DNA from 4 places in the Pseudomonas grandcourensis genome. Region 3 is predicted to be linked to each of the others. Evidence: predicted binding sites of a transcription regulator. Region 3 holds the regulator's gene; each other region holds the start of a gene.

Region 1 (5,714 bases), 1.4 Mb from region 3:
TCAGCCAGGCCGCGGGTTCCGCCGGTATCGGCCTGACCCTGCTGCCGGTGCTCTACAGCCACTCCGGTTTTGGCGGCCAGACCCCGAACGAAGGTCAGCGCCGCTTCATCAACAGCACCGAAAACTACCTCAAGCTGCAATCGCGCCTGCAACCGGTGCTGGCACAGCAGCCGGCGCAAGCCCTCGGCCTGTGCTTCCACTCGCTGCGCGCAGTCACACCGCAGCAGATCAGCGAAGTGCTGGCGGCCAGCGACAAGCAATGCCCGGTGCACATCCACATCGCCGAGCAGCAGAAAGAAGTCGACGACTGCCTGACCTGGAGCGGTCGTCGTCCGCTGCAATGGCTGTACGAAAACGTCGACGTCGATCAGCGCTGGTGCCTGGTCCACGCGACCCACGCCAACCCGGAAGAAGTCACGTCGATGGCCAAGAGCCGCGCCATCGCCGGCCTGTGCCTGACCACCGAAGCCAACCTGGGCGACGGGATTTTCCCGGCGGTGGATTTCCTCGCCCAGGGCGGTCGCATGGGCATCGGTTCCGACAGCCATGTGTCGTTGAGCGTGGTGGAAGAATTGCGCTGGCTGGAATACGGCCAGCGTCTGCGCGACCAGCGGCGAAACCGCTTGTATGGCGCGGATCAACCGATGGTCGGGCGCACGCTGTTTGATGCGGCGCTGGATGGCGGTGCCCAGGCGCTGGGTCAGCCGATTGGCGCGCTGCAAGTCGGCAAGCGCGCCGACTGGCTGGTGCTCGACGGCAACGATCCGTACCTGGCAACGGCCAGCGGCGACGGGATTCTCAACCGCTGGTTGTTTGCCGGTGGCGATCGCCAGGTACGGGATGTGTTGGTCAATGGCCAGTGGGTTGTGCGTGACGGGCGGCATGCTGACGAGGAAGAAAGCAGCCGCGCCTTCACACAAGTCCTGCGCGATCTTCTGAACTAACGCAAAAACCTTGTAGGAGCGAGCCTGCTCGCGATGGCGTGTCAGTCGACATCGTTGTGTCTGATACTCCATCGCGAGCAGGCTCGCTCCTACAGGGTCATGCGTTGTTAGTTCGACGTCTCGGCCATCTGCTGCTCCGACGCCCGCCAGATCAGCCGCGTGGTGTCGTAACCCTGCTGACGCGCCTTGCTCAGCAGTTCCTCACGCACCACACCGTTAACGGTCGGTGTGCGCGACAACAGCCACAGATACTTGCGGCTCGGATCACCGACAATGGCGGTCTTGTAGTCATCGCTGACGTACAGCACCCAGTATTCGCCCTTTGCCGTGCCCGGGATCAGCCTGGAGAACCAGGTATCGAACTCGACCCACAACTTGTCGTTCTTGCCGGGCACCTGTGGATAAGCCGTGCCCTTGACCTCTTCCCATTGCCACTGTGCCGTCAGGCAGCGGTTCAGCACCGCGACATTGCCGTCGGGCTTGAGCGTGTAGTGGGCTTCGGACTGCGCGCAGTCGCGCTGGAAGTACATCGGCATGCGAGCCAGCTCGTACCAGGTGCCCTGGTAGCGCTTGAGATTGACGCTTTTGACAGTCTTGGGGGCCAATGTGTCCTGGCCAGACGTGGCACAGCCGGCCAACACCAGGCCGGCAAAAAGGATGATCAATAACCGCTTCATTATTTTTCTCCCGTGGGCGATCGCCCCGGTTTACTTCAGGCCTTGGCCGGAAAACATCAGCACTTTGTCACCGGCGAACTGCACGCTGATAAAGCTGTTCTTGTCGCCCCAGGTGCAGCTGGACATGCCGAGCGCGCCTGAACAATCGGCGGGTTTGCCCAACAGGGTCTCCACTTCGGCCTTGGCCATGCCGGCGGAGAGCTTCGAGTAGTTTTCCTGATTGACCTTGCTGCAGGCAGCGAGCAATACGCAGAACGAAAGCAGGGCGATGGAACGCAACGACATGGTGAAACTCCGGGGGCGTAGGGGATTGGCATGGCTGCCAAGCTGAAGCTTAGAAGAGAAAACCCCTGTCAGGTTCCCTGCCCGGCAGGCTATTTATCGGGCCACTCGTCTACCTTTTGCAGAAAATCAGCCACTTTGCCTGTTTACCGAGCATTTCGTCGCTTTTCAGAAAATCCGCCTAATCTTTGGCGCCGCTCAGTCGACATAAATGCAACGCAAAGCCACGTCGGTGGCATTTGCTCCCCCACTTTGTAGAACAGCCCCCTCTGCGGTAGCTCATCCATGACCAGAAACATGAAGTTCAGCCACAAGATATTGCTGGCTGCCGCCCTCGTGGTGGCCGTCGCATTCGCTTGTTTCATCCTGTTCAACGACTATCGCCAGCGCGAAACCTTGCGCACCAGTACCGAAGCCTCGATGCAGGAACTCGGCAGCCTGACCACCAGCAACATCCAGACCTGGCTGGAAAGCCGCATGCAATTGCTGCAGTCGATGGCCCAACAGGTCACCGCCGATGGCAATGCTCCCGCCAGCCTGAAACGAATCATCGACCTGCCCGCCTACACCGGCAATTTCCAGCTGAGCTACTTCGGCGGCGCCGACGGCGTGATGTTCTCGGTCCCGGCGGGCAACCGCGCGGCGGACTACGATCCGCGCGCCCGTGGCTGGTACAAGGCGGCCAATAGCGCGCAACAGACCATCGTCACCGAACCCTACATCGCCGCCTCCTCCGGCAAGCTGGTGATCACAGTCGCCACCCCGGTGCAGCACCAGGGCCAGATGATCGGTGTCGCCGGCGCCGACATCGATCTGTCCAGCGTCAGTGCGATCATCAATTCGCTGAACTTCGGCGGTCACGGCCATGCATTCATCGTCGGTGCCGACGGCAAGATCCTGATTCACCCGGACAGCAAGCTGGTACTCAAGAACCTGACCGAGGCCTACCCCAACGGTGCGCCGAAAGTCAGCCCGGGCATGAAGGAAGTCGAGATCGACGGCAAGCGCCAGTTCATCTCCTTCACCCACGTCAACGGCGTGCCGTCGGCGGACTGGTACGTGGCGCTGGCGCTCGACCAGGACACCGCGTTCTCGATGCTCAGCGAATTCCGCACCTCGGCGATCATCGCCATGGTGATTGCGGTGGTGATCATCATCGCGCTGTTAAGCATGTTGATCCGCGTGCTGATGCAGCCGCTGCTGACCATGGGTCGCGCCATGCACGACATTGCCGAAGGCGAAGGTGACCTGACCAAACGCCTGGTCATTCACGGCCACGACGAATTCGGCGCGCTGGGGCTGTCGTTCAACCGCTTCGTCGAGCGCATTCACACCTCGATCATCGAAGTGTCCTCGGCCACCGGCCAGGTCAACGAAGTGGCGCTGCGGGTGGTGGCCGCTTCCAACTCGTCGATGTTCAACTCCGACCAGCAAGCCTCGCGCACCAGCAGCGTGGCCGCGGCGATCAACCAACTCGGTGCCGCCGCCCAGGAAATCGCCCAGAACGCTGCCCTCGCCTCGCAACATTCCAGCGATGCTCGCAGCCTGGCCGAAGACGGCCAGCAGGTGGTGGATAAAACCATCGCGGCGATGCAGCAACTGTCGGCCAAGATCAGCGATTCGTGCGGCAACATCGAGACCCTCAACAGCAACACGGTCAACATCGGGCAGATCCTGGAAGTAATTACCAGCATCTCCCAGCAGACCAACCTGCTGGCACTGAACGCTGCGATTGAAGCGGCGCGAGCCGGTGAGGCCGGCCGTGGTTTCGCGGTGGTTGCCGACGAAGTGCGCAACCTCGCTCACCGCACCCAGGACTCGGCGCAGCAAGTGCAGACGATGATCGAAGAGCTGCAAGTCGGCGCACGGGCAGCGGTGGGCATCATGACCGACAGCCAGCGCCAGAGCGAAAGCAGCGTCGGCATCGCCAACCAGGCGGGCGAACGCCTGGGCAGCGTGACCCAGCGCATCGGAGAGATCGATGGCATGAACCAGTCGGTCGCCACCGCCACTGAAGAACAGACGGCCGTGGTGGAGTCGATCAACGTCGACATCACCGAGATCAACACGCTGAACCAGGAAGGTGTGGAGAACCTGCAGTCGACCTTGCGTGCGTGTGCCGATCTTGAGCAGCAGGCGGCGCGGTTGAAGCAGCTGGTTGGTAGTTTCAGGATCTGAGGCGGTGCTGAAGGCCCCATCGCGAGCCTGCTCGCGATGGCGGCATCAGCCACAATGAAGATTTAAAACCGTGAACCCGGCTTTGAGAGAAACGCCAACTCCTCAGCCGTCGACGCCCTTCCCAACACCGCATTGCGATGCGGAAACCGTCCAAACTGCGCAATCACCCTCTGATGCCGCTCGGCGTAATCCAGATAATCGGCAAACAGCGCCCGGTCACCTTCAGGCTGCTGCGCCACCAATTCGATACAACGCGAGACACCTTCGTTCTGCACCGCGAGGTTCTCGCTGTGCTCGAACACCAGGTAAATGAACACCCGCTGAATCGGCTGCAACTGCCGATCGAAATCCGCGGCAATGCCTTGGGCTACCAGTTTCTGTGCGCGGAAATCGCCGGAGAATGCTTTTGGAGTATCGCGAAAGATCATTCGCGGGATTTGATCGAGCAACAGCACCAGGGCCAGCCAACCTTCGGGACGTTGCATCCACTCGGTCAATCCGCCGGCCAGTGCCTGCTCGGCCAAGTCCCCGAAACGCTCACGCGCTTCGAGGTCCTGGCTGTCGCGCTTGCCAAACCATAACTTACCCTTCTGCGCCGCCACTTCCCTCGCTGACCCGGAACTTCCGAACCACCAATCAAGCAACGGCTGCCAGGGCGCGATCATGGTTTATTCCTTGTGGTAAGCCGTGACGCGGGCCACTTCTTCTTTCGAACCGAGGAACACCGCAACACGCTGGTGCAGGCCTTCCGGCTGGATGTCGAGGATGCGCTGGTGGCCGTCGGTGGACGCGCCACCCGCTTGCTCCACCAGGAACGACATCGGGTTGGCTTCGTACATCAGGCGCAATTTGCCCGGCTTGGATGGCTCGCGGCTGTCGCGTGGGTACATGAACAGGCCACCACGGGTCAGGATGCGGTGCACGTCGGCGACCATCGCGGCAACCCAGCGCATGTTGTAGTTCTTTTTCAGCGGGCCTTCATCGCCTGCCAGCAATTCGCTGACGTAGCGCTGTACCGGTGCTTCCCAGTGACGCTGGTTGGACGCGTTGATGGCAAATTCCTGGGTGGCTTCAGGAATGGTGATGTTTTCGTGGGTCAGTACGAAGCTGCCCATTTCACGGTCCAGGGTGAAGCCTTTCACGCCGTCGCCCAGGGTCAGGATCAGCATGGTCTGCGGACCGTAGATCGCGTAACCGGCGGCCACTTGCTGGGTGCCTGGCTGCAGGAAGGCCTTTTCATTCAAAGGCTCGTTCTGGCTCAAGTATTCGTTCGGGCAGCGCAGTACCGAGAAGATGGTGCCGACCGGAGCGTTGATGTCGATGTTCGACGAACCATCCAGCGGGTCGAATACCAGCAGGTACGCGCCTTTCGGGTATTTGCCCGGGATCTGGTAGGCATTGTCCATTTCTTCGGACGCCATGCCGGCCAGGTGACCGCCCCATTCGTTGGCTTCGAGCAGGATCTCGTTGGAGATCACGTCGAGCTTCTTCTGCACTTCGCCCTGGACGTTTTCAGTGCCCATGCTGCCCAGAACGCCACCCAGGGCGCCTTTGGACACGGCGTGGTTGATCTCCTTGCAGGCACGCGCCACCACTTCGATCAGGAAGCGCAGATCGGCAGGAGTGTTGTTGC
Region 2 (5,714 bases), 940 kb from region 3:
AGGGGCAACGGGTGGTCGACGGCCAGCGGTTAATGCAATCGGCCAGCGACCTGTTCCTCGGCTGGACCACCGGCCCCAGCGGGCGGCATTTCTATGTGCGGCAATTGCGCGACATGAAAATCTCCGCCGAACTCGAGACCTTCGACGGCGACGCATTTGCCGCCTATGGCCGGCTCTGCGGTCGGGCCCTGGCTCGCGCCCATGCCAAGTCTTCCGGGCACGCGGCGGTGATCAGCGGCTACATCGGCAAGAGCGACGCACTGGCCGACGCGCTCTACAAGTATGCCCGGGGCTATACCGAGCAGAACGAACGCGATTTCGAGCGGTTCCAGCAAGCCTGCCGCAAGGGCCGTTTGCGTGCCCGGTCGGAAGCCGACTTTGCTGCGGATCATTTGCCGTAGCGGTGTCGCCAGCTCTGGTACGGGGCCTTGATCCAGATGAACTTTTCTTCACCCCACGGTTCCGTTACTGCCTGTACATTGCACTCGCTCATTCAAGAAACTACGGTTTGCCCGCCCTCCCGCGGGCTTTTTTTTGCCAGTTGATTTGTCTGACGGACACCGCTGGTTTTACCCGGCTGTCACCCTCCATCACTGTGCCACCTGCGCGACGCTCCCTTGCGATTGCTCGGGCAGCAAACAGCCTTTGGCCATCCACTGGCAATCTCTGGCCCAGCGAAAGCCGGATTCCAGATCGCCGCCGTCGTTGTAATACCCCAGCCTGAGTTGAGTGGCGCTCAGGTCGAGTTTGGCAAAACCAGCCCGCGAGTCAGTAAAGGTGCTATCCGGTGTTGGCGTTTGCAAGGCAGACAGCCTCTTGCCACCGGCCCCGGAAATCACCCAAGCGGGTTCGCCTGCACGCAACAGCAATTGCTGGTTGTGATCATGACCTGACAAAAGCAGATCGACGTGGTTGCGTTGCAACACTGGCAAGAGCCATGTGAGCAGATTCGACTCCTCGTCATGCTTGCCTTGATTGCGCACCGGGTGATGGGACGCGGCTATTCGCCATACCGGTGCCGGTCCGGGTGCCTGGTACGCCTGATCGATCAAGTCGATTTGCTGCTGCAAACTCTCACGTGGCGCCGTGGTGTCGAGGAACACCATCCGCACCAATGGCCGCCCGTCGACGTCACCGAAATCCTTGACGTAGAAATTCGCCGACATCTGCCAACGGCCCGATCCCTTGTGCTGTTGGCCGTACTCGATCTCGTATTTTTGCGACACCGGGTAATCGTGGTTGCCCAGCACCGCGTAGAACGGCACATGGCTGAGCCAGTGCCCCCAATAGACTCGCTCGAATCGGGTTTCCCAATGGAGATCGTGGGTGCTGGTCAATGGCTTGCCATAGAAGTTGTCGCCAAGGAACACAACCATGTCCAGGCGCCTCTCCCTGGACGCAACCTGCTCCATGGCTCGCCCCACCCGCCACTGTTGCAAGTCTCCGCTACCCTGGTCGCCCACCGCGATCATCGACACCGATGCAGGGTCCAGACCGCTCAACGGAACGTACGGCGATGGTGGCGTAAACAGCCAGTAACCACCGCTCGCCAGTAAAAGAGCGAAGGCAATGCCTGAACCAAGCACGATCCTTCGGAGCACCAAACGTTTTGCAGAAATCGAGGTGGAATGTGTGCGTTTCACTCAGGGACTCACTGGGCGGGGAAGCCGGACAGGGTGGCGAAATGAAGATCGATCTACCCCCCCAAATAGATCACAGCATTTGTTCACGATTTGTTAAGAAATCGCAAAAACCCTGAGTTTTCAGGAAGTTTCTCCGGGCAAAAAAAACCGCAGCCCTTTCGGGTTGCGGTTTTTTTCAGTTCAACACCAACTCAATTCACAGGTTGAGTCTGAGTCGCCGTCACCGGTTGTTGCGCTTTGGAAAGCACGGGCTGTTCCAGCCTCGCTCGCCCGTAGAACGCCAGCGCCGTCAGCAAACACGCCAGCCATACGAAGATCCCGGCCCAGAAGGTGTGGGACATGTAGTGCCACCCTTGCAATACCCGTGTGGTGCCATAGATGAAACCGAGGGTCAGCGAGCCGTACATGATCGCTTTCGAATAGCGCCAGCGATAACGGCGAGCCACGAAGTACAACGCCAGCATGGTGAAACCGCCCGACGCATGTCCGCCTGGCCAGCAGCGACCGTCACCGGCGGTCTTGAGCAGTTTGAAATTCTCGTACCACTCGACGTGCTCCATTTTGCCGCCGTACTGGGTCGTCTCGATCGGGCAATACACGCTGGTGTGGCCCTTGAGGTAGTGAATGACCCCGGTGCTGATGGAGAACGCGAACACCACGTAAAGAAAGTCGCGGCGATGGCGGGTGGCAAAGCGCAGCACCGGTGCGACTTTGATTTTTTCCAGGAAAGCGATGATTTTCGAGTGCTTTTCAGCCTTCAGGCGCGGCCAGAGAAACGACAGCAAGGCACCGATAATCGCAATTTCGCCGGTCCAGTTCGGAATGATCCGCGCCCATTTGTGGGTGATTTTTTCGAAAAGATGGACCTGGTCCAACGGGTACGTCTGCGTCACCGGATCAAAAAAGTAATTGTTGAAGGCAATGTCGATGCTGGTCATGTCGAACATCAGGAACACCGCGACCGCGCAGGCCAGCGGAATACCAAAATTCACCCAGTAAAAGCGGTAGCGAGAGGCGGTCAGCATTGTGAATCCTGATTCAGAAAGAAGAGGGAAAAACTCAATGAGTGCTCACCGAGCTCCAGTCGGAAGCGTCGATGAAGCCAAGCATGCGCGGAGTCTGCGGGGTTTCGGCGGAAAAAAACAGTGAAGCGCCATAACCCAGGGTCGAAGGCGGTAACTCGAGGTCTTTTTCCAGTTGCTCCATGCACTCGCTGTGGGTCACCAGAATCAGGTTACGCCCGGCCACTTTATGCGCAAGCGTCTCGCGCAGCATGGTGCTCTTGCAACTGATCAGCCAGTCTTCGCCCGCGCCAACCTTGTTGAACATGAAGTTGGCAGTCTGTGCCGTGCGCAGGATCGGGCTGTTGTAGATATCGGCCTTGTCCAGGCCCAGGTGTTTGAACTGTGCCCCAAGGCTCTCGGCAACAGGGCGAGAACGCTCGGTAATGCCATCGTTGCCAACCAGGCAAGGCGCCGAGGAGTGATCGCAGCGTTCGACGTGACGCACCAGCACGATGATGTCGCCCTTGGCCCATCCCGTCATCAAAGCCTGTGCACCGGCCACATTGCCGTGAGCCAGGTCCGGTGCAGTGGCAGGACGCAACAAAAACAAGGTCAGCGGAATGACCAGCAGCGCCGATGCCAACACCACAGCAGCGTTGCGATAGCGGGCGAAGCGGTTCAGATCGATAGAGCGTTTTTTCCCGAAAAGACTCAGTCTTAATTGCACATCACGCCGCCTCGCCAGCAAACACTACCTCATTAGATCCCGGCAGGTTAAAGAAAGGCGCGTCGGTGACTGGTGAAACGTATGTGAAAAAAAGCTCAAAAGCGCTGTAAAAATCTTGTTACACAAACCCCGCGGAAAAATCCTTTCAGCTCCAGGGATTGCTGCCGATACATCCTGCTTACACAGCTTGGCGGCTTCCAAAAAAAACAATCTTCCAGCCAACCGACGATAAAGAAATACCAAGTTCCTGGAGGAATGTGATGAATAGCTGGTTCGGCAACATCAGCGTGAACCTGAAACTGGGCCTGGGGTTTGGCCTGGTCCTGGCACTGACCTGCGTCCTGGCCCTGACCGGCTGGACCAGCCTGGGCGGGTTGATCGACCGCAGCAACTGGATGAGTGACATCACCCAGCTCAATGCCGGCCTGACCAAGTTGCGCGTGGTTCGCCTGCAATACATGCTGACCAACGGCGACGAAACCGCCGCGCAGAACGTGCAGACCACCCTCGACGCCTTCTCGGCCCAGCAGCAAGCCCTGCTGGCGAAGTTCAAGAGCCCGGAAAACCTCAAGCTGCTGCGCGAGCAAGGCGCTGTCATCGACGCCTACAGGACGTCACTGGGCAAGATGCGCAGCGCCTATCGCGCCGGAAACAGCGCCCGCGACGCCATGAGCGCCAACGCCGAAACCGCCAACACGCTGATCAATGACATCAATACCCGCGTGCAGCAAATGCCGTTGAGCGACCAGCGCTTCGAACAGTTCCAGGCCATAACGGCTGCCAAGGAAGCGTTCCTGCTGGCGCGCTACGAAGTGCGCGGCTACACCGCCAGTACCAATGCCGAGACCGAGCAAAAAGCCGTCGGCCAACTGGACGCCGCCATCGGCAGCCTGAAACCGCTGAACGTGCACTTCGCCGACTCCCAGCAAGACGCCCTGCGTCAGCTGGAAACCGCGTTGGGCAACTACCGCAGCGCCTTGCAGGCCTACAAGGCCGCCAGCAATGACGCGGTGCAAGCGCGCAAGGAAATGACCGACCAGGGCGCCGCCATCGTGTCCCAAAGCGATCAGCTGTATCAGATCCAGCTCGACCGTCGCGATGCCGAAAGCGCCCGGGCCCGCACTCTGCAACTGATCAGCACCCTGCTGGCACTGCTGGTGGGCATCATTGCCGCCGTGGTCATCACTCGCCAGATCACCCGACCATTGCGCGAAACCCTGGCGGTGGTCGATCGCATCGCCAGCGGTGACCTGTCCCACAATGTGCTGGTCACCCGGCGCGACGAACTCGGCGTGTTGCAGCAAGGCATCGCGCGCATGGGCGTGACCCTGCGCGACTTGATCAGTGGCATCCGCGACGGCGTGACCCAGATCGCCAGCGCCGCCGAAGAGCTGTCGGCCGTGACCGAGCAGACCAGTGCCGGGGTCAACAGCCAGAAAGTCGAGACCGATCAGGTCGCCACCGCCATGCACGAGATGACCGCCACCGTGCAGGAAGTCGCGCGCAACGCCGAAGAAGCCTCGCAAGCCGCTGCGGCGGCCGACGGCGAAGCCCGCGAAGGTGACAAAGTGGTCAACGAAGCTATCGCCCAGATCGAGCGCCTGGCCAGCGAAGTGGTGCGTTCCACCGAAGCCATGAGCGTGCTGCAACAGGAAAGCGACAAGATTGGCAGCGTCATGGACGTGATCAAGGCCGTCGCCGAACAGACCAACCTGCTGGCACTCAATGCCGCCATCGAAGCGGCCCGTGCCGGTGAAGCCGGTCGTGGTTTTGCGGTGGTGGCCGACGAGGTCCGCGGCCTGGCCCAGCGCACGCAGAAATCCACAGAGGAAATCGAAGGCCTGGTGGCCGGCCTGCAGAACGGCACGCAACAAGTGTCGGCGGTGATGAACAACAGCCGCGTCCTCACTGACAGCAGCGTGGCCCTGACCCGCAAGGCCGGTGAGTCACTGGAGAACATCACCCGCACGGTGTCCAACATCCAGTCGATGAACCAGCAGATCGCCGCCGCTGCCGAACAGCAAAGCGCCGTGGCCGAAGAGATCAGCCGCAGCATCATCAACGTGCGCGACGTCTCCGAACAGACCGCTGCGGCGAGCGATGAGACCGCCAAGTCCAGTGTTGAACTGGCTCGGCTGGGTGGTCAATTGCAGCAGATGGTGAGCCACTTCCGCGTCTGACATTCGCTTTGCTGTGAATGAAAGACCCCTTCGCGGGCAAGCCCGCTCCCACAGGTGGAGAGTCGAACACAGAATCTGTGAACGACCACAAAACCCTGTGGGAGCGAGCTTGCTCGCGATTGCGTTCTCACAGTCTGCATCTGAAAGGGTGTGCTGCGCG
Region 3 (5,714 bases):
GGGTCCATGCCTTTGCCGTCATCGGAGATCGACAACAGGATGTGATCGCCCTCCTGCTCGGCCGCCAAAATCACCTTGCCGCCCCGGGTCTTGCCCGAGGCTTCACGTTCTTCCGGCGACTCGATGCCGTGGTCGACCGCGTTGCGCACCAAGTGGACCAGCGGGTCGGCCAGGGCCTCGACGAGGTTCTTGTCGAGATCGGTTTCTTCGCCGACCAGTTCCAGGTTGATCTCTTTCTTGAGCTGGCGAGCCAGGTCTCGAACCAGGCGCGGGAAGCGCCCGAAGACTTTCTTGATCGGTTGCATCCGGGTCTTCATGACCGCGGTCTGCAGGTCGGCGGTGACCACGTCGAGGTTCGACACGGCCTTGGACATGGCTTCGTCGCCGCTGTTGAGGCCCAGGCGGACCAGGCGGTTACGCACCAGCACCAACTCGCCGACCATGTTCATGATCTCGTCGAGACGCGCGGTATCGACACGCACGGTGGTCTCGGCTTCGCTCGCCGGTTTTTCCGCCGGTGGCGCGGCCGGGGCACGGGCAGCAGCCGGTGCAGCGGCGGGCACAGGGGCCGGTGTTTCGGCTTTTGGCTCAGGAGCCTTGGCCACGGGTTTCGGCGCTGCAGCCTTGGCTGCCGGTGCCGCAACGGAAGCGCTCGAACCGCTGACCGCAGTCGCTGTGCCGACTTCAGTGAACTTGCCTTTGCCGTGCAATTCGTCGAGCAGCGCTTCGAACTCGTGATCGGAAATCAGATCGCTGCCGGCCGCCATCGCGCTTGGTGCCGCGGGTGCAGGCACCGAAGCAATGGCCGACTCCAAAGCCTCGACAGCAAAGTTACCCTTGCCGTGCAACTGGTCGAGCAGTGCTTCGAATTCGTCGTCCGTAATATCGGAACTGTCGCCGGCCGCTTTCGGGGCTTCTGGCGCAGCGGACGCCGGGACCACTGCATCGATGGCGAACTGGCCTTTACCGTGCAACTGATCGAGCAACGACTCGAACTCGGCATCGGTGATTTCATCGCTGCCGGCGGCATTGCTGGCAGGCGCTGGAGCAGCCGCCGGGGCCTCGGCCTGGGCCTTTACTGCGTTCAGCGAATCCAGCAGCTGTTCGAATTCATTGTCGGTGATATCGCCCGATTCGGCTTCAGCCACAGGCGCTTCGACCACGGCGGCGACAGGTGCCGCAGCCACCTCGTCAGCCGATTGCGGCTCGGCCAGACGGGCCAGCGCCGCGAGCAGTTCCGGTGTCGCGGCCGTGATCGGGCTGCGTTCGCGGACTTCGCTGAACATGCTGTTCACCGCGTCCAGCGCTTCGAGAACCACGTCCATCAGTTCCGAGTCGACGCGACGCTCACCCTTGCGCAGGATGTCGAACACGTTCTCGGCGATGTGGCAGCACTCCACCAGCTCGTTGAGCTGGAGGAAGCCGGCGCCCCCTTTTACAGTGTGAAAACCGCGAAAAATTGCATTGAGCAGATCCGCATCATCCGGACGGCTTTCCAGCTCGACCAGTTGCTCGGACAGTTGCTCTAGAATCTCGCCGGCCTCAACCAGGAAATCCTGAAGGATCTCTTCATCGGCGCCGAAGCTCATTAAGGGGGTGCTCCTACAGGTCTAAAAACCCAAAAAACCTAAAATTCTAAAACTCTAAAATCCCAGGCTGGATAACAAATCGTCCACATCGTCCTGACCGGACACAACGTCTTCTCTTTTATCGGCATGAATCTGCGGACCTTCACCCTGAGAGAGATGTTTTTGTGGATCTTTTTCAGCAAGCATCGCTTCACGGTCATGTTCGATGCCCGCAAAGCGGTCCACCTGACTGGCCATCAGCACGAGCTTGAGCAGGTTGCTTTCAACTTCGGTGACCAACTGGGTCACACGCTTGATCACCTGGCCCGTGAGGTCCTGGTAATCCTGGGCGAGCAGGATGTCGTTGAGGTTGCCCGACACCGCGCGATTGTCCGTGACGCTGCGCGTCAGGAACCCGTCGACCCGCCGGGCCAGTTCACGAAACTCTTCGGCGCCGACTTCGCGACGCATGAAACGCCCCCAGTCCGCGCTCAACACCTTGGCTTCATCGGCCAGGCCATTGACCAGCGGCGTGGCACTTTCCACCAGATCCATGGTGCGGTTGGCCGCGGCCTCGGTCAGCTTGACCACATACCCCAGACGCTCGGTGGCGTCGGTGATCTGCGACACTTCTTCGGCTTGCGGCATGTGCGGGTCAATCTGGAAATTGACGATCGCGCTATGCAGTTCGCGAGTGAGCTTGCCCACTTCCTGATACAGGCCGCGGTCACGGGTCTGGTTGAGCTCATGGATCAATTGCACCGCGTCGCCGAACTTGCCCTTTTCAAGGCTCGCGACCAATTCGACGGCGTGTTTTTTCAGGGTCGATTCAAAATCGCCCAATGAAGTTTCGTTATTGCCCATAGCTCCCCCGTGGCGCACTCATCAACCGATGCGTTCGAAAATCTTCTCGATTTTTTCTTTCAACGCCTGGGCCGTGAAGGGCTTGACCACATAGCCGTTAACGCCGGCCTGGGCCGCTTCGATGATCTGCTCGCGCTTGGCTTCAGCGGTCACCATCAGTACCGGCAGGTGCTTGAGCTTTTCATCGGCACGCACGTGGCGCAGCAGATCGATACCGGTCATGCCAGGCATGTTCCAGTCCGTTACCAGAAAGTCGATGCTTCCGCTGTTGAGCACCGGAATGGCGGTAGTGCCATCGTCGGCCTCGACGGTGTTGGTGAACCCAAGGTCACGCAGCAGGTTCTTGATGATCCGCCGCATCGTTGAGAAGTCATCAACGATGAGGATTTTCATGTTCTTGTCCAATTCGACCTCCAAGCAGTCTTAAACGCGCCCAGCACCTGGACGCGCCATTTCAATCAATCCGGCAAAGCACTCAATGACTGTCTGGAGCACAACAGATCGCGACCGGCGCAGTTCAACACCACACCAGCCTCGTTCGCAGTGTCCCCACACTGCCTTCAGCGCGCTCGCCACTCCCCCAAACGCCCCCGCAAACGGGCCGCGCACTGGCTGTGTAACTGGCTGACCCGCGATTCGCTGACCCCCAGGACCTCACCGATTTCCTTGAGGTTCAACTCTTCGTCGTAGTACAGCGCCAACACCAGTCGCTCACGCTCCGGCAAATTGGCAATCGCATCCGCCAGCGCAGCCTGGAAGCGTTCATCCTCCAGGTCGCGTGACGGCTCGAGATGAGCACTCGCGCCATCCTCGTGCAGCCCTTCATGTTCGCCGTCCTGCAACAGGTCGTCGAAACTGAACAGCCGGCTGCCCAGGGTGTCGTTCAAAATCCCGTAGTAATCGTCGAGACTCAATTGGAGTTCGGCCGCAACTTCGTGATCTTTAGCGTCACGGCCGGTTTTAGCTTCAATCGAGCGAATGGCATCGCTGACCATGCGCGTATTGCGGTGAACCGAACGTGGCGCCCAATCCCCCTTGCGCACTTCATCGAGCATGGCGCCGCGGATTCGTATGCCCGCGTACGTCTCGAAACTGGCGCCTTTGCTGGCGTCATATTTGGTCGACACTTCAAGCAGGCCGATCATCCCGGCCTGGATCAGGTCTTCGACCTGGACACTGGCCGGCAAACGCGCCAGCAAGTGGTAGGCAATGCGTTTAACCAGCGGCGCGTAACGCTCGATCAGCTCGTACTGCGCATCACGTGCCGACTTCTTGTAGAGGTTGTAGCCGCTGGCTGTCATAGAACAGGTCCTGCTGTCTGCTGCACGAGCCGCTCGACGAAAAACTCCAGGTGCCCGCGCGGGTTGGCAGGCAGCGGCCAGGTATCGACCTTCTGCGCGATGGCCTTGAACGCCAGCGAGCACTTGGAACGCGGGAAGGCCTCGTAGACGGCGCGTTGCTTCTGCACGGCCTTGCGCACGCTTTCGTCGTAAGGCACCGCACCGACGTATTGTAGGGCGACGTCGAGGAAGCGATCCGTGACCTTGGTCAACTTGGCGAACAGGTTGCGTCCTTCCTGCGGGCTCTGGGCCATATTGGCCAGGACGCGGAAGCGGTTCATGCCGTAGTCGCGGTTCAGCAACTTGATCAAGGCGTAGGCATCGGTGATCGAGGTCGGCTCGTCGCACACCACCAGCAGCACTTCCTGGGCTGCACGGACGAAACTGACTACCGACTCACCAATGCCCGCAGCGGTGTCGATCACCAATACGTCGAGGTTGTCGCCGATATCACTGAAGGCCTGGATCAGGCCGGCGTGTTGCGCGGGGCTCAGATGCACCATGCTCTGAGTGCCGGATGCGGCCGGAACGATACGGATGCCGCCGGGTCCCTGCAGCAGTACATCGCGCAGTTCGCAGCGGCCTTCGATCACGTCGGCCAGGGTACGTTTGGGTGTCAGGCCCAGCAGAACGTCGACGTTCGCCAGTCCCAGGTCGGCGTCCAACAGCATGACGCGCCGGCCAAGCTCGGCCAAAGCCAGGGACAAGTTCACTGACACATTAGTTTTCCCGACGCCACCTTTGCCGCCGGTCACCGCGATCACCTGTACGGGATGCATGCTGCCCATGTTATTTCTTTACCTTGTCTTGCATAGACGGAGGCCACATTACTGGCTGCGCGTTCACAAACGGAACAATGCATGGCAGACCATCGATGTAGGTACAAAAACTGTTCATTTTTACCTCAGCCAACCTGCTTGGTCGGGCTGTGGTAGATGTCAGCGAACATGTCAGCCATGGCTTCTTCGCTGGGTTCTTCCTGCATTTGCACGCTCACGGCGCGGCTGACCAACTGGTGACGACGCGGCAGATGCAAATCATCCGGGATCCGCGGGCCATCGGTCAGGTAAGCCACCGGCAGTTCATGACTGATGGCAAGGCTCAACACCTCGCCCAGACTTGCCGTTTCATCCAGTTTAGTCAGGATGCAGCCTGCGAGCCCACAACGCTTGTAACTGTGATAAGCGGCCGTTAGAACCTGTTTCTGGCTGGTGGTTGCCAGGACCAGATAATTTTTCGAGCGGATGCCACGACCGGCCAGGCTTTCGAGCTGCATGCGCAGGGCCGGATCGCTGGCCTGCAGGCCGGCAGTATCGATCAGCACCACGCGTTTGCGCAGCAATGGCTCCAGGGCCTGCACCAGGGACTGGCCCGGATCGACGTGGGTCACCGGCACATTGAGAATGCGCCCCAGGGTCTTGAGCTGCTCCTGGGCACCGATGCGGAAGCTGTCCATGCTCACCAGCGCAATGTTCTGCGCGCCATACTTGAGCACGTAACGGGCGGCCAGCTTGGCCAGGGTGGTGGTCTTGCCCATGCCGGCAGGGCCGACCATGGCGATCACACCGCCCTCTTCCAGCGGCTCGACTTCCGGAGTAACGATCATGCGCGCCAGGTGCGCCAGCAACATGCGCCAGGCCTGACGAGGCTCTTCGATATCGGTGATCATCGCCAGCAGGTCACGCGACAGCGGACCGGACAGGCCGATGCGTTGCAGGCGACGCCAGAGGTTGGCCTGGTCCGGACGGCTGCCTTGCAGCTGATTCCAGGCCAGGGAGCCCAACTGGACTTCCATCAGTTCGCGCAGGCTGTTGAGTTCGAAACGCATCGAGTCGAACGCACGTGGATCCACGCCACCGGACGTTGGCGCAGCGGCCGGCGCGGGGCGACGGGGTTCGGCGTAGGTCGGCTCGATCAGCGGCTCGGCGGCGGTCAACGGCAA
Region 4 (5,714 bases), 3.2 Mb from region 3:
CTTCGCCTGGTAAATGATCCCCGGGCTGCACTGAACCATCTGATAATGATCCGGCAAACCGTTCAGCGCTTCGGAAGCACCGAGGAACAGGTAACCACCCGGCTTCAACGTGCTGTGGATGCGCAACAGGATGTCCTTCTTCACCTCGGCGGAGAAGTAGATCAATACGTTGCGGCAAAACACGATATCGAACTTGCCGAGGCTCGCGTAGCTGTCCAGCAGGTTGAACGAACGGAATTCCACACGGCTCTTGATCGGCGCCTTGATCGCCCAGCGCCCCGGCCCTTTCGGATCGAAATAACGCTGCAGGCGCTCGGGCGACAGACCGCGGCCGATGGCCAGGCTGTCGTACTCGCCGGTCTTGCAGTTGTTCAGCATGGTGCCGGACAGGTCGGTGGCAACAATCTGCACCCCCATCCGTAACTGGCCCAGGTTCACCCGCTCGAACTCGTCGATGGACATCGACAGCGAATACGGTTCCTGGCCCGACGAGCACGCTGCCGACCAGATGCGCAGGCGCTGGCCGGGACTGGCCTTGATCGCTTCGGGCAGTACCTTGTTCTTCAAGACTTCAAACGGGTAGGTGTCACGAAACCACAAGGTTTCGTTGGTGGTCATGGCATCGACCACCTGCTCGCGCAACCCGCTGCGCGGCTGGGTCTGCATGCGCTGAACCAGTTCCCCCAAAGACTTGATGCCTTGCTGTTCCATCAGTTTGTTGAGACGGCTGGAGACCAGGTACTGCTTGTTTTCACCGAGCAAAATGCCACAGGCTTTTTCCAGGAATACCCGGAACTGTTCGAAATCCAAATTACCCGTAGACAATGATGCCGCCTCTTAAATCGTGTTGACTGCCAGGGGCACGGGCCCCTAGCTGATATCTGCTGCTTTGATCCGGTCGACTACCCGGGATGCCAGGTCATCAGGACGGAACTTGGCAAGGAAGTCATCGGCACCGACCTTCTTGACCATCGCCTGATTGAATACCCCCGACAACGAAGTATGCAGGATGATATGAAGCTTTTGCATGCGCGGGTCGTTGCGGATTTCCGCCGTCAGGGTGTACCCGTCCATCTCCGGCATCTCGATGTCGGAGATCATCATCAGGAACTCTTCTTCCGGCTTCTTGCCCTCGTCGACCAGCTTGCGCAAGTAGTCCAGCGCTTGCCGGCCGTCGTTCAACGCCACCACTTCGACGCCGACCGTTTGCAGGCAACGCGTGACCTGCTTGCGCGCCACCGATGAGTCGTCGACCGTCAGCACGCGCAACGAAAGCGCCTTGTGCTGGGTTTCGACATCCACCACACCGACGGAAATCGCTTCCGGCGTCGGCGCCACTTCCGCCAACACCTTCTCGACGTCGATGATTTCGACCAACTGATTGTCGACCCGCGTCACCGCCGTCAGGTAGTGATCGCGTCCGGTGCCCTTGGGCGGTGGATGGATCTCCTCCCAGTTCATGTTGACGATGCGCTCCACCGAGCGCACCAGGAAACCCTGGGTCTTGGTGTTGTACTCCGTGATGATCACGAAGGGGTTGTTCTTGTCCTTCAACGCGCCGGAGCCGGTCGCCATCGCCAGATCAAGGATCGGAATGGTCGCCCCCCGGATGTTCGCCACGCCGCACACGACAGGACTGGATTTGGGCATCAGCGTCAGTTTGGGGCATTGCAGCACCTCCCGAACCTTGAATACGTTGATCCCGTACAGCTGCTGGCCGTCGAGACGGAACAACAACAGCTCAAGGCGATTCTGCCCCACCAGTTGCGTGCGCTGGTTTACCGAATCCATTACACCAGCCATGCCCAGACTCCTACGCCAACGCCAAGTGTTGTTGCGACGCGCCTTCATCACTAAACGGCACGGCGCTTGCTTTTTTAATCGTTATGAACACAGAACCGACATTTTTTCGACGCCTGACCACCCCCTACCGCAAGTTGCTCGGCGTGCTGGCGGCTGTTTGCCTGCTCAACACTGGCAGCCCTGCCCTTGCTGACGCGGTTACCTTGCCTGACATGCTTATCGGCGTCACTCAGGGCTTTCTTGAATTCACCGTAGAAGACTATCTGGCTACCAGTCAAACGGAAGGTCGCTACGAGATCCAGGTCAACCCGCTCGATCCGCGCATGCACATGCCCATGTGCGACAAGGAATTGACAGCAACGCTCGAGAGTCCCAAGCCGCTGGGACGGGTCACGGTCAAGGTTCGCTGCGAGGGCGCGTCCCCCTGGACGGTGTTCGTACCCGCTCAAGTCCGCCTGTTTCGCGATGTCGTGACCAGCGCCCGGCCACTGCGCCGCGCCGCCATTGTCGAGCCTGAGGATGTGGTCCTGCGCGAGCGCGATATCAGCCTCATCAGCCAGGGTTACCTGACCTCCCTGGATCAGGCGATCGGGCAGCGACTGACCCGACCAATGGTCGCCGACCAGGTGATTACCCTGGTGCATATCGAACAGGCCGAGGTCATCCGCAAGGGCGATCAGGTGGTGATCACCGCCCGTAGCGGTACCCTCAGCGTGCGCATGCCGGGCGAAGCACTGTCAAACGGCAGCCTGAGCGAACAGATCCGGGTGAAAAACCTCAATTCCCAACGAGTCATCAAGGCGCAGGTCATGGCGCCGGGGCAGGTGGAAGTGTCCATGTAAGGCGCTCTGTTCATCTGAATGTGGCGCTTGCCGCGGCGGTTCCCTAGACTGTGTTCCATGCACGGCAAGCGCTGGCGCGCGCAAGGTTCATTGATAAATGAGCCTAAAGTTTTCCAGGGAATGGCCGAAACCATGGCAAGCGTCCAAATTCCCAGAGGTTTTTTTATCATGGTCATCGATTTCAGCCGTTTGAACAGCTCCTCGTCCCTTACGGGCAGTACACGTACCAGCGCCAGCAAGGAAAGTGCCGAGGCCGGCAAATCCGCGCCGCTGGAGTCCGCGGCCGAACAGGCCGGTACCGTCAAAAGCGGGGAATCGGTACATCTCAGCAATGAGGCTCAACAGTTGCAGAAGGTCACTGACAAGCTGCGCGATCAGCCTGCCGTCGACAACGCCCGCGTGGCCGAGTTGAAAGCAGCGATTGCCGATGGCAGCTATAAAGTCGACAGCAACCGCGTAGCCAGCAAACTGCTCAACTTCGAAGCCCAGCGCTAGGCCACCGCCGGCGCCAGGCTTTTGGACGCTTAAAACCCAAGGCCAGCCATGCACGACACTAATTTACTGCAACTGATCACCGACGACTTTGCTCCAGCGCAACACCTGCTGGAATTACTGCAGACCGAATCCCTCGCATTGCATGGCCGCGACATGCCATTGCTCGAGAACATCCTGGCGCAGAAACAGGCATTGATCGTTTTGCTCGAACAGCATGGCCGCAAGCGCAGTGAAATCCTCGCCAGCCTGAACCTGCCAACCAACCGTGGCGGTCTGGAACAATTGGCCGACCAGTCGAGCATTGGCGAGCAGTTGCTGGCACAAAGTGACGTGCTGACCGATCTCCTGGCCCAGTGCCAGGCCATCAATGCCAACAATGGCCAGTCGATCCTCATTCAGCAGGCAGCGACGGCCACCCAGCTGAAAATCCTCACCGGCGGTGAAACCCCGGCGCTTTACGATGCCAGCGGAACATTCTCCAAGCTTGCCAAGCCGCGCCAGCTCAGTCAGGCATAAGCCGGTCAATGCCCCCGCTCTATCAAGACGCGCAACATACTGGCAAACTGATAGCCTGCCGTAGTCAAATTTTGTCTGGAGATTGATTAACCGTGTCCAATGCCTTATCCGTGGATGATGCTCCGCAGCCACCCAAGGTGCTCTCCACGCCCTTGGAAATCTCCAGCAACCTGCGCCAGCTGCTCGAAAGCCATGACCCGCTGATCATCACGTTCCACGAGCGCAGCCAGCGCTTCCAGAGCTACCTGGTGGACCTGGACCGTGACAGCAACATGATTGCCCTGGACGAAATGATTCCCCGTGACGGCGAGCGTTACCTGCTGGCGGGCGAACCGTTCAGGGTCGAAGGCTTCCACGAAGGCGTGCGCATCGCCTGGGAAAGCAACGGCCAGTTGAACATCGACGAATCCGCTGGCAGTCGCTGCTATCGCGGCTCCCTGCCCGATGAAGTGGTGTACCACCAGCGCCGCAATGCGTTCCGCGCCGCGCTGAAACTGGCACAACTGGTCAACGTCAATCTCGACGGCGAAAAGCTCAAGGCGCCGATCAGCGGCAAGCTGCTGGATATTTCCGCTACCGGCTGCAAACTGCGCTTCGACGGCGACATCACCGGCAGCCTGCAACTGGGTCAGGTCTACGACCGTTTCAACGCCGACCTGCCCTTTGGCAAGATGACCGCGCCGGTCGAGTTGCGTTATCTGCACTTCGAAGAAAGGATTTCCACCACCTTCGCCGGCATTCGCTTCCACAACATGAGCGGGCTGGTGCAGCGTCAGGTCGAACGCTTCGTCTACCAGTTGCAACGCGAAGCACGCCGCTTCGACAAAGACGACATGTAATAGAGCGGCAACAAAAAACGGGCAGTCCCTTGCGGAGACTGCCCGTTTTTTTGTGCCCCGGTTTTATGGCCTGGCCTCGGTAAAGCTCTGCTCGCGGCCCGAGTCAGGATCTTCTGGTGGCTCATCGGAATCAGGCCCAGATTCCGGTTCGGCTGGCGGCTCCGGATTCACCGGATTGCACATCTGATCCTGCACCACCTGTTCATCGACACGCGGGTCCAGGCAGGCCACCAGTGGCGAACTTGTCATATTGTCCGGCATGGCCACGTGATGCAGCGGTGCGTCGTCTACCTGATGCAGGTTGGTCACCGCTTTCGGGCGAATCCGCCATACCAGCACCAACGCAAAGAAACTGAAGAAGGCATAGAGCATCTGGCTGCCGAACAGCTTCATCAGCACGCCTGCCACCAGTGGCCCGATACTCGCGCCAACGCCGTAGGTCACCAGCAACATTGCCGTCAGGGACACCCGGCGATCGCCTTCGACATGGTCATTGGAGAACGCCACCGCCAACGGATACAGGCAGAACTGCACCAGCGAACAGAGGAACCCGGCGATGAACAATACCTCCAGCGGCACCTGCGGCATGATCGCCAGCGGCAGGGCAGCCAGTGCCAGGCTGAACGCGAAACTGCGGATCAACACGGCCCGATCGTAGCGGTCGGACAACCAGCCCAACGGCCACTGCACCAGCAGCCCGGCAAAAATGCAGCTACCCATGAACAGACCGACCTGCTCGGTGGACAACCCTTGCTGCGAGGCATACAGCGGCGCCAGACCGTAGAACGAACCGACGATCAGGCCTGCCCCGAGCACCGTGCTCAGTGACTGCGGCACGCGCTTGATAAAGAACCGTGGTTCCATCGGTGCCGGATGCAACGGTGCCGGGTGAATCCGTCGGGTCAGGGCCACGGGTACCAGACACAACGCGAAACACAGGGCGACCAACATCAGCAATTCAAGCCCCAGCCCTGGGTGCATGACCAGAATCAACTGCCCCAGCACCAACCCCAGGTACGAAGCGATCATGTAGCCGCTGAAGACCATGCCGCGCTGATTGGCATCGGCCTGCTCATTGAGCCAGCTCTCGATCACCATGTACTGGCACATCATGCCGAGGCCGACGATCACCCGCAAAAACAGCCAGGCCGGCAACCAGTCCACCAGGCCATGGCCGAGCACCGCCGCGCCAACGATCCCGGCACACGCCGAATAGGCC

What was found. Region 3 encodes FliA, which starts transcription of late flagellar genes. Its sites were predicted from a motif close to CTAAAGTTTNNNNNNNNNNNGCCGNTAA; they were not measured.
Region 1: the regulator FliA is predicted to act here: its motif matches at 2,085-2,112, upstream of AABM52_RS01755 (methyl-accepting chemotaxis protein).
Region 2: the regulator FliA is predicted to act here: its motif matches at 3,518-3,545, upstream of AABM52_RS03630 (methyl-accepting chemotaxis protein).
Region 4: the regulator FliA is predicted to act here: its motif matches at 2,749-2,776, upstream of flgM (flagellar biosynthesis anti-sigma factor FlgM).

Annotation. Positions count from the first base shown of each region.
Region 1 covers NZ_CP150919.1:405,200-410,913, reverse strand. The annotation lists gene AABM52_RS01770 (formimidoylglutamate deiminase) at 1-944, shown strand, start outside; gene AABM52_RS01765 (lipocalin family protein) at 1,052-1,621, opposite strand; gene AABM52_RS01760 (hypothetical protein) at 1,652-1,906, opposite strand; gene AABM52_RS01755 (methyl-accepting chemotaxis protein) at 2,189-4,081, shown strand; gene AABM52_RS01750 (DUF924 family protein) at 4,144-4,746, opposite strand; gene AABM52_RS01745 (class 1 fructose-bisphosphatase) at 4,750-5,714, opposite strand, start outside.
Region 2 covers NZ_CP150919.1:846,290-852,003, reverse strand. The annotation lists gene AABM52_RS03650 (DUF2252 domain-containing protein) at 1-401, shown strand, start outside; gene AABM52_RS03645 (metallophosphoesterase) at 591-1,586, opposite strand; gene AABM52_RS03640 (phosphatase PAP2 family protein) at 1,835-2,668, opposite strand; gene AABM52_RS03635 (histidine phosphatase family protein) at 2,703-3,374, opposite strand; gene AABM52_RS03630 (methyl-accepting chemotaxis protein) at 3,635-5,554, shown strand.
Region 3 covers NZ_CP150919.1:1,782,870-1,788,583, reverse strand. The annotation lists gene AABM52_RS07880 (chemotaxis protein CheA) at 1-1,589, opposite strand, end outside; gene AABM52_RS07875 (protein phosphatase CheZ) at 1,644-2,432, opposite strand; gene AABM52_RS07870 (chemotaxis response regulator CheY) at 2,454-2,825, opposite strand; gene fliA (RNA polymerase sigma factor FliA) at 2,993-3,733, opposite strand; gene fleN (flagellar synthesis regulator FleN) at 3,730-4,560, opposite strand; gene flhF (flagellar biosynthesis protein FlhF) at 4,677-5,714, opposite strand, start outside.
Region 4 covers NZ_CP150919.1:5,314,520-5,320,233, forward strand. The annotation lists gene cheR (protein-glutamate O-methyltransferase CheR) at 1-825, opposite strand, end outside; gene AABM52_RS23765 (chemotaxis protein CheV) at 871-1,803, opposite strand; gene flgA (flagellar basal body P-ring formation chaperone FlgA) at 1,887-2,645, shown strand; gene flgM (flagellar biosynthesis anti-sigma factor FlgM) at 2,814-3,140, shown strand; gene AABM52_RS23780 (flagellar protein FlgN) at 3,189-3,656, shown strand; gene AABM52_RS23785 (flagellar regulator YcgR PilZN domain-containing protein) at 3,749-4,495, shown strand; gene AABM52_RS23790 (MFS transporter) at 4,559-5,714, opposite strand, start outside.